DNA from 3 places in the Thalassospira sp. UBA4513 genome. Region 3 is predicted to be linked to each of the others. Evidence: predicted binding sites of a transcription regulator. Region 3 holds the regulator's gene; each other region holds the start of a gene.

Region 1 (3,262 bases), on a different contig from region 3:
GACCAACACGATGCTTGAAAGCGGCTTTAACACCAAATCCAACTTCAATCGTGAATTCCTGCGGATTACAGGCAAAACGCCAAGCCAATGGCAACAACAAGGCTCCACCTAGCCCCCTCAGCCGGCAAAGACAACCTGGCAGCGTGAGCAGTAAAGAAAAAGGCGGCACCCATTGTGGCGCCGCCTTTTGCAATCAGTTGGAATGATCAATCAGATCAATCGTCGTTGACCGGTTCGTCTTCGCTCATATTGGTCATGGCTTCGGCGATCAGACCGGCACTCTCGCGAATGCTGTTTTCGATCTCCTTGGTCATTTCCGGATTCTCGCGCAGGAAGCTCTTGGCGTTCTCGCGGCCCTGACCGATACGGGTCGAGTTGTAGGAGAACCAGGAACCGGATTTCTCGACGATACCGGCCTTGACGCCAAGATCAAGGATTTCACCCATCTTGGAAATGCCTTCGCCATACATGATGTCGAATTCAACCTGCTTGAACGGCGGGGCCATCTTGTTTTTGACGACCTTCACACGCGTCTGGTTACCAACGACTTCGTCGCGGTCCTTGATCTGACCGATACGACGGATATCAAGGCGGACAGAGGCATAGAATTTAAGCGCGTTACCACCGGTTGTGGTTTCCGGGCTGCCGAACATCACACCAATCTTCATACGGATCTGGTTGATGAAGATGACCATGCAGTTCGAACGCGAAACAGAACTGGTCAGTTTACGCAGTGCTTGGCTCATCAGGCGGGCCTGCAGACCAACGTGCGTATCGCCCATCTCACCTTCAAGTTCGGCGCGCGGGACAAGGGCAGCAACCGAATCGACGACCAGAACATCAATCGCGCCAGAACGCACCAGCGTGTCAGCGATTTCAAGGGCCTGTTCACCGGCATCGGGCTGGGAAATCAGGAGTTCGTCGGTATTCACACCAAGCTTGCGGGCATATCCCGGGTCAAGCGCGTGTTCGGCATCGACAAACGCACAGGTCCCGCCAAGCTTCTGGGCTTCGGCAACCGTGTGCAACGCCAGCGTGGTTTTACCCGAACTTTCCGGACCATAGATTTCGACGATACGGCCACGCGGCAGACCGCCAATGCCCAGTCCGATATCAAGACCGAGCGAACCGGTTGAAATAGCTGAGATATCAACGGCGCTTTCCCGCTGACCCAGCTTCATAATCGAACCTTTGCCAAATGCCCGTTCGATCTGCCCAAGGGCGGCTTCGAGTGCCTTCTGCTTATCCATAGTATCCTTATCCACCAAATGCAGCGCGGTCTGAATCATTGCTCGAACTCTCTTATTCCACAGGGCCGGGTTGGATGCAACGCAGGCGGTTCCCCGGACCTATAATGCGGAACGCCACCGCTAGACTGTTTTGCCTGTTGCCGCAGCCTGCCACTGCGTTCTTATCGACAAAACAACTGAGAACATAATGCGAACATTCTCACAAAAATTCGGATGTTGCAAGTTTGTTCTCATGGCTTCGATTAGAACTTTCAGAGAACAGATGCTTCAACCGCCCGCCCAACAACAGCGGGGCGTGGGGTCAGTGACGGTTTGGCAATACGATCAGGTGGTGATTTTAAGATGTTCGTGCTTAGGCGCATGTCCATCGTGATCATCGCCATGATGATGGCTTTCGACATGCAATTCACCCGGCACGGTGTAAAGCTGCCCGTGGCGCACGCCCGGCTGTGCCAGAACCTTGTCGGCAAAGGCGCGGATTTCAGAAAGCCGCCCGCGCAGTGTCACACTTTCAAGGCAGGTATCATGATCAATATGGAAGTGCACCGTGGAAACCGTCAGATTGTGATGTTCGTGCTGAGTGCTCATCAGGCGTGATGCCAGCATGCGTTCCTCGTGATCATAGACATAGTTCAGAACCGCAATCCCGACCCCGTCGGCATTGTCTTCAAGCTTGGTGTTCTGAAGCTTTTCACGGATCAGATCGCGAAATCCCTCTGACCGGTTGGTATAGCCGCGGTGATCAAGAAACGCGTCAAACGCCTCCATCAGATCGTCTTCAATCGATACGGTCACGCGGGTCATTTTGACTACCTCTCACAATCAACGGCTTGACGAGTATGATCTTTTTTGAAAAGTTCATACCCGCACATGGTTCTTCCATAAAAACAATTTCCCAAAGGAACGCAAATGTTTCAACCAAAGTTCGCAGCAAGCATGGTGATTGGTGCCGCAACGCTTCTGATCGGTCTGTCGGCAAACGCGCATGAATTCATCGCAAGCCAATCGCCTGAGACGGCGAAGCCGGGCGAGAATGCGACACTTATCCTTGATTCGACCCATCAGTTTGGCCTTCCGGAAGAAGCAGAAGGCGTAAATGATGTGCGCGCCACGCTGATCACCGCCAATGGCACGAACGACATTGCGATTTCCCAAAATGACACCGCGCCCAATCTGATCGGCACGTTTGAAGTGCCCGATACGGCGGCTTGGATTTCCGGCCATCGTCTGGGTGTTGTCTGGTCGCAAACCCCCGATGGCTGGCAGGCCGGCGGTGCCGATGAACATCCCGATGCCATCGCATCGACCCGCTATGAAAAGTTTGCCAAGCTTCTGGTGGGTGTCGAAGGCTCAGCCGATTTTGTTACCAAACCACTTGGTGATGCACTTGAAATCGTGCCGCTCAGCGATCCGCGTGACACCAAGGTCGGCGAGGATGCCGAGTTCCAGATCCTTTTGAACGGTCACCCGTTGACGACATCGGTTCTGGCAACCTATGCCGGATTTACCGAAACACCGTCCTCCTGGGCCTATGCGACAGAGACACTGAGCACCGAGGCCGGCAGTGGCATTGCCAAGATCCGGGTTTCGGCCCCCGGTTTGTGGATTGTGCGTATCGCGGCCGATATGCCCGATGCCGAGGAAGGCGTTGGCAACCACAACATCCGCGCGACGCTATCATTCGCCGTAGATAAATGATGATGGCACGGACCGGCTTTTATCGCCTTTTGGTTCTGATGGCCCTGCTGATTGCGGGGCCATTGGCCGTCCCTGCCCCCGCCCATGCCCATGGTGCTGGTTGGCAGGTCGAAGATAGTGCCAATACAAAGACCTATGGTTTTCGATATACCGACGGATCCCCGATGGCCTTTGCCGAGGTGGTTGTCACAACCAAGGACGGCAAGGTCTGGCAAAAGGCGCGCACGGACCGGGTCGGTCAGTTCTCCCTTGGGCTTGGCGGCACACCAGCACCAGATGCGCCAAGTGAACTCCACATCAAGGTGGCCGATGGC
Region 2 (3,262 bases), on a different contig from region 3:
TGCCGCCAGTGATTTCAAGCCATAGGCCCGCATCGCCATTAAGCCCATGTGCATGCAGGTCGCGGTCTGGCGCAATCCATGGGCTATAGCGGTCCATGAAGCGCACCAGTCGGGCAAATTTGCCATCGCAGAGTTCAGGCTCTTCAGGGCTGTCCTGAAGATCGGGCAGGATGCTGCGCGCATCAGAAAGGCGCATGCCACCGTGCAATCCGGCCTTTTGTGCCGCTGCATTCAGTCCACAGACGAGCACGCCCTTGTGGTCGCTGCGCGTGATCACGTGCGGGGGGGCTTGTGGCTTTGAGGCCTGTGGGGCAGTTTTCAGACTGTCAGCATCGCGGGGCTGATCAGGCGTGGGCGTGCCTGTCTTTGGGGTTGTCTTCTGACAGTCGGTTTTCCAGTGGGGCAGCCACAGATAAAGAAAACGTTGTTGCATCGGTTTTGACTTTCCAGCTTCCCGGTCGGACCCCGCGTCCCCCGATCAGGCTGAGATGATGGTCGTTTCCTGTTGGTCGTTCTGTTGGTTCCAAGGCGTTTACAGGTGTTATTTGCCAGCGCGTCCAGGCGCTTGAGGTCGGAATCCGCCCGTTTCTGGCAAGCGGGCGTAAAACAATGATGCGTGTGCCGCCACTTTCGCAGGCCAGTTGCAGGCGTCGTGCCGTGGTCAGGTCATAGTCGGAGGTTTCAATGATCACCGCACGGACCTGACCGGATTTTGCCACTTCCTCGCAGGTCCAAAGGGCGGTGGCCTGTTGATCCACCGTCATCATCAACGGTTCTGGTTCAAGGGCCGTCATCGGCAGGGACAGGGCATAAAACCCGCCCTGATCCAGCGCGCGACGCTGCCGGATCCAGAAGATGCCCTTGCCGGGTGGAGAGGCAAATGGGGCATCAGAGGGCGCATCCACAGACAATGTCGCCAGATACCACGCCAAAAGGGACGCCGCGCAATCATCATGGCCGCACAACACTTCATGCAGGCCAATCGGGGCAAGGCCGCCGATGCTGATATGATCGCGCAGGAACGTGCCGCCAAAGGCACGCGCAATTACCCCGTCTGCCCGATCTGGCCCACCGGACAGACAGGAAACCTGAACTTTCCATTGTTGCTCGGCCCGGGCCAAAGCTGCGCGTGCCTGATGAATGCGTCTGTCTGACATTTTATTGTTCCTGTTTTGTTCTATTTTATGTGGTCAAAGCGGAACAGGAGTCAAGGCGTATCCAATCGGGTTTTTCAGGATCGGGGATATGTGGTTGAAGCAAAAGAAAACCCGACATTCGCAAATGCCGGGTTTTCCTGAATGCATGTCTGAGTCAGATCAGATTTCCGGGAACCAGGCCCCGAGAACACCGAATTCTTCAAGCTTGGAGACAATCGCCTCTGCGGCTTCTTCGGCGGTTTGATCGGATGTGTTGACCGTGATCTCGGCATTTTCCGGCCGCTCATAGGGGCTGTCGATCCCGGTGAAGTTGGCGATCTCGCCCGCACGGGCCTTTTTATAAAGGCCTTTCACATCGCGCTGTTCGCAGACTTCAAGCGGGGTGTCGATAAACACCTCGATGAACTCGTCTTTCTCAACAAGGCTGCGTGCCAGTTGGCGTTCGCTTTTGAACGGCGAGATGAAGGACACCAGCGTGATCACGCCCGCATCGACAAAAAGCTTGGCGGTTTCCCCCACACGGCGGATGTTTTCCACGCGATCGGCATCGGTAAAGCCAAGATCCTTGTTCAGGCCATGACGGACATTGTCGCCATCAAGGGTGTAGGTGTGCTTGCCAAGGGCGTGGAGCTTTTTCTCAACTAGGTTGGCAACGGTCGATTTGCCCGCACCCGACAGGCCGGTGAACCACAGAATGACCGATTTCTGGCCTTTCTGATAGGCACGAGCCCCCTTGTTGATGTCCATTTCCTGCCATTTGATGTTGGTCGCACGGCGCAGGGAATGGTTGACCATGCCCGCCCCAACAGTGGCGTTGGTAAAGCGGTCAATAATGATGAAGCGGCCCGAATGACGGTTTTGATCATAGGGATCAAACGCCAACGCCTTGTCGGCCGAGATATTGGCAATCCCGACTTCATTAAGCTCAAGCGTCTTGCCCGCCACGTGTTCAAGCGTGTTCACATTGACCTTGTATTTTAGGTCGCTGATCTGCGCATTGGCAACCTGTGCGCCCATCTTGATCAGATAGGGACGGCCGGGCAGAAGGTGATCTTCGTGCATCCAGATGATGCGGGCTTCGAACTGATCGGCAAAGTCGGGCTTGGCATCCGCATGCGCCAAAATGTCGCCACGCGAAATGTCGATTTCATCTTCAAGGGTCAGGGTGATCGCCTGACCGGCAATGGCAACATCCAGGTTGCCATCAAAGGTGACGATGTCCTTGACCTTGCTGGTATGACCCGATGCGGTGACGACAACCTCGTCACCCGGTTTGACGCGGCCTGATGAAATGGTGCCGGAAAAGCCCCGGAAATCAAGGTTCGGGCGGTTAACCCACTGCACTGGCAAACGGAACGGCTTTTCAATCGCATCCTGTTCGACCTGCACATCTTCAAGATGGGCCAGAAGCGTCGGGCCGGAATACCAGGGCGTATTCGCGCTCGGCTCGATCATGTTGTCGCCACGCAGGGCCGAAAGCGGGATCGCGGTGATCGAGCTATAGTTCAGCTGCTCGGCGAATTTCAGATACTCGGCAACGATCTGATCAAATTTGGCCTGATCATAATCGATCAGGTCCATCTTGTTGACGGCCAGCACCACATGCTTGATGCCCAAAAGGGATGTGATGAAGCTGTGACGGCGGGTCTGGGTCAGAATCCCCTTGCGCGCATCAATCAGGATCACGGCAACATCGGCGGTCGAGGCACCGGTTGCCATGTTACGGGTATATTGTTCGTGGCCGGGGGTATCGGCGACGATGAATTTACGCTTGTCGGTCGAGAAGAAACGATAGGCAACATCAATGGTGATGCCCTGTTCGCGTTCGGCCTGTAAACCATCAAGCAGCAGGGCGAAATCAATCTCGCCGCCCTGGGTGCCAACCTTGCGGCTATCTGATTCAAGGGCGGCCAGCTGATCTTCAAAGATCAGTTTGGAATCCCAAAGCAGACGCCCGATGAGGGTCGATTTACCGTCATCCACGCTGCCGCAGGTGATGAAACGCAGAAGGCTTTTTTCTTCCTGAGCCTTGAGGTAGCCGAGAATATCATCGGCGATCAAATCAGACTTGTGTGACATCAGAAATAGCCTTCCTGCTTCTTCTT
Region 3 (3,262 bases):
AGATTGTCGGCATTGCCCAAGACCAACTGGACTGGAATGTAAGGCTCAGTTTCTTGGGCGATAGTGCGCTTTCAATTGGCGATCAGATCCGCGCGAACGCACGTCTCTTTCCCTTGCGCGCACCTGCGGTTCCCGGCGACCCGGATTTTTCACGTAATCTCTATTTCAGCAATATTGCCGCATCCGGCTTTGTCTTTGGACGACAGTTCGAAGTTCTGGAAAATCAAAAAGACATAAACAACAATATTTTACTGGTCGGTATTGAAAGGGCGCGTCAATATATCTCAGCCGTCATCAGCGATGAAATGACTGGCCCTGAAACCGGCATTGCCAAGGCGCTGATCATTGGCGAACGCGGTGAAGTCTCCCCGGATATTGCCGATAACCTTCGCAAATCCGGGCTTGCGCATTTGTTGGCGATTTCCGGTCTGCATATGGGATTGCTGTGCGGGACGGTGTTTTTCCTGATCCGGTTCGGGTTGGCCGCCATTCCATCAATTGCCTTGCGCTATCCGATCAAGAAATGGGCAGCGATGGCGGCCATGCTGGCGGGGCTTGTCTATCTTGGATTATCCGGGGCGACCATCCCGACCCAGCGCGCCTTTGTCATGTTGCTTGTGGTTTGGCTGGCACTCCTGCTGGATCGCCGTGCCATATCGCTGCGCCTTGTGGGCGTGGCCGCGATCATTGTTTTGATCCTTCGGCCTGATGCGGCGCTTGGCGCCAGTTTCCAGCTCTCCTTTGCCGCCGTTGGCGCACTTGTTGCGTTTTATGACGGGCCGGGGCGGCGCTGGCTGGATCGGCAGGGGATGCTGTCCTGGTATGAGCGTGCCGGTCTTTATCTTGCCGGTTTGCTGCTGACCAGTTTGATCGTGACGGCGGTGACTGCGCCCATTATCGGCTATCATTTCGGCCGTATTTCAATGCTCGGCGTACTCGCCAATCTGGTCGCCATTCCGGTCATGGCATTCTGGGTCATGCCCTGGATTGTCGTGACGCTGGCGCTGATCCCGATTGGGTTATCAGGGTTTTCTTTGGCCGCGATGAAGCCCGGATTGACGGTATTGTTGGAAACCGCCGAACTGGTTGCCGCACAGGACTGGGGGCTTTGGTATGTCTCGGGCCTTGATATGCTGGCGGTTGCCTTGGGGCTGTTTGCCTTGGCCTGGATCGTTATCTGGCGCGACAAGGTGATGATCGTGCCGGTCCTTCCGGTGATTTTTGCCGCCATTATCTTTCAGGCACTGCACAAAGAACCCGAAATCCTGATTTCGGGCGACCGCGAAAGCTGGGCTGTTTATGATCCCGATGCCGCTATCCTGCATACCTCATCGCGGCTGAATGACTTTCAAAAAGGCATCTGGATGAGCCGCTTTGGTATTCGCCCCGAACAGGAACCAAGCCGCGTACAGGCCTGCCAGAACGACCCGTGCTCCCTTGGTGTTAGCGCTAACATCGTTCCGTCACGGATCATCGTCGCAAGCCGTATTGCCAATCCGTTTTATGCCTGCCGTAATGCAGATATCATTGTCAGCCTGAAAACCGATCTACCAACCACCTGTCAGGCCTCTGGCGCGCGCGTGATCATCGATGATGACGTTCTGTGGTGGCAGGGCGGTGTTGCGATCAAACTGCCGTCTGAGCCTGGCGAAAAGCCAGAAATCAACACCGTCCGTGCGGAAACTGGCAATTGGCCCTGGATCATCATCGGCGGCAGAGCAGGGCGCTAACAACCTGATCGTACTCAAAACAAAAACGCCCGGGCACAAGCACCGGGCGTTTTTGTTTGTAACTTCGCGCAAGCAATCAGTACTGACGCAGCAGCCCGACCAGACGGCCCTGAATGCGCACGCGATCTGGCGACAGGGCGCGGGTTTCATAGCGTGCGTTGGCCGGTTCCAGCAGAACTTCACCACGTCCGCGTTTCAGGCGCTTAAGCGTGGCTTCGCTGTCATCGACGAGTGCCACCACAATCGTTCCGTCATGGGCCTGTTCACAGCGCTGGATCAGGACGGTATCGCCATCAAGAATGCCGGCATCAATCATCGAATCCCCCGATACTTCAAGGGCATAGTGATCACCGGCACCAAGCAGGGCGGCCGGGACCTGCACCATGGTCGTTTGATCGCGAAGGGCCTCGATCGGTGTACCGGCAGCAATCCGGCCATAGAGCGGCAAACCAACGGATTCCCCGGCTTCCGAGAAGGCGGTTGGCACCGTGGTTGGTCGATGCGCGGCCTTTCGCACACTGGCAAGCGAGGTCACATTGTTTGGCGTTTCCGGGGCGTCATCATCGCTGTTTTCCGGAAGTCTGACGACCTCAAGCGCGCGTGCACGGTGCGCAAGGCGGCGGATAAAGCCGCGTTCCTCGAGGCCTGTGATCAGGCGGTGAATGCCGGATTTGGATTTAAGGTTCAGGGCCTCTTTCATTTCATCGAAAGAGGGCGAAATCCCGTGATCGCGAAGGTAATTGTCTATATAGACCAGCAACTCATATTGCTTGCGCGTCAGCATGTTATTTCCCGAACCTGTAAAAAGAACAAAAAGGATACACAGATGTTCTACTTTAGTTCTTTTCGCGGGTCAAGCGGCTCTGTGCGATTTGACGGAAAAACCGAATAATCGCCGTGATCCTTCAAAAAATATGAATAGTAGGCGGTCCGCAGGGACAGGAAGCTAGTCCGCGACGAAGGTACCCGATTTGCCACCTTCTTTTCGGGTGACCCGCAAATCGGTAATCCTCATACTTTTATCAACCGCCTTGCACATGTCAAAAACCGTGAGTGCTGCGACCGAGGCAGCGGTGAGGGCTTCCATCTCGACACCGGTCTTGCCGGTTGTCTTGCAGGTGGCGGTGATATCGACGGCATCGGCATCGTTGGCCAGTTCGAGATCCACGGTGACAGAAGTCAGGGGCAGGGGATGACAAAGCGGGATCAGGTCAGGGGTCTTTTTCGCCCCCATGATCCCGGCAAGCTGGGCGATGCCAAGAACATCCCCCTTTTTATGGCCGCGCGCCGCAATCAGCTTTGCCGTTTCGGAAGACATCAGAACCCGGGCCTTGGCAATCGCAATGCGTGCGGTTTCTGCCTTGGCCGAAATATCGACCATCACCGCGTTGCCACCGGCATCAATATGGGAAAGCTTGTCTGCCATTGGTTCTGTCCAGTATTGATCAGGCCGCAAGGCCAAGCAGTTTGCGGGTGGCGGTTGCGACGTCGTCCTGGCGCATCAGGCTTTCGCCGATCAGGAAACACTCAGC

The links. The regulator LexA, encoded in region 3, represses DNA repair genes until DNA is damaged. The targets are predictions, from matches to a motif close to ATGTTCTANTTTGGTTC.
Region 1: the regulator LexA is predicted to act here: its motif matches at 1,431-1,447, upstream of recA (recombinase RecA).
Region 2: the regulator LexA is predicted to act here: its motif matches at 1,162-1,178, upstream of B2T33_RS02440 (ImuA family protein).

What each region holds. Positions count from the first base shown of each region.
Region 1 is NZ_DGMR01000003.1:45,807-49,068, reverse strand. It holds gene B2T33_RS01035 (helix-turn-helix domain-containing protein) at 1-112, shown strand, start outside; gene recA (recombinase RecA) at 216-1,289, opposite strand; gene nikR (nickel-responsive transcriptional regulator NikR) at 1,575-2,054, opposite strand; gene B2T33_RS01020 (DUF4198 domain-containing protein) at 2,160-2,948, shown strand; gene B2T33_RS01015 (hypothetical protein) at 2,951-3,262, shown strand, end outside.
Region 2 is NZ_DGMR01000007.1:15,624-18,885, forward strand. It holds gene B2T33_RS02435 (Y-family DNA polymerase) at 1-433, opposite strand, end outside; gene B2T33_RS02440 (ImuA family protein) at 345-1,157, opposite strand; gene cysN (sulfate adenylyltransferase subunit CysN) at 1,317-3,236, opposite strand; gene cysD (sulfate adenylyltransferase subunit CysD) at 3,236-3,262, opposite strand, start outside.
Region 3 is NZ_DGMR01000001.1:48,812-52,073, reverse strand. It holds gene B2T33_RS00280 (ComEC/Rec2 family competence protein) at 1-1,730, shown strand, start outside; gene lexA (transcriptional repressor LexA) at 1,807-2,514, opposite strand; gene moaC (cyclic pyranopterin monophosphate synthase MoaC) at 2,677-3,156, opposite strand; gene trpC (indole-3-glycerol phosphate synthase TrpC) at 3,176-3,262, opposite strand, start outside.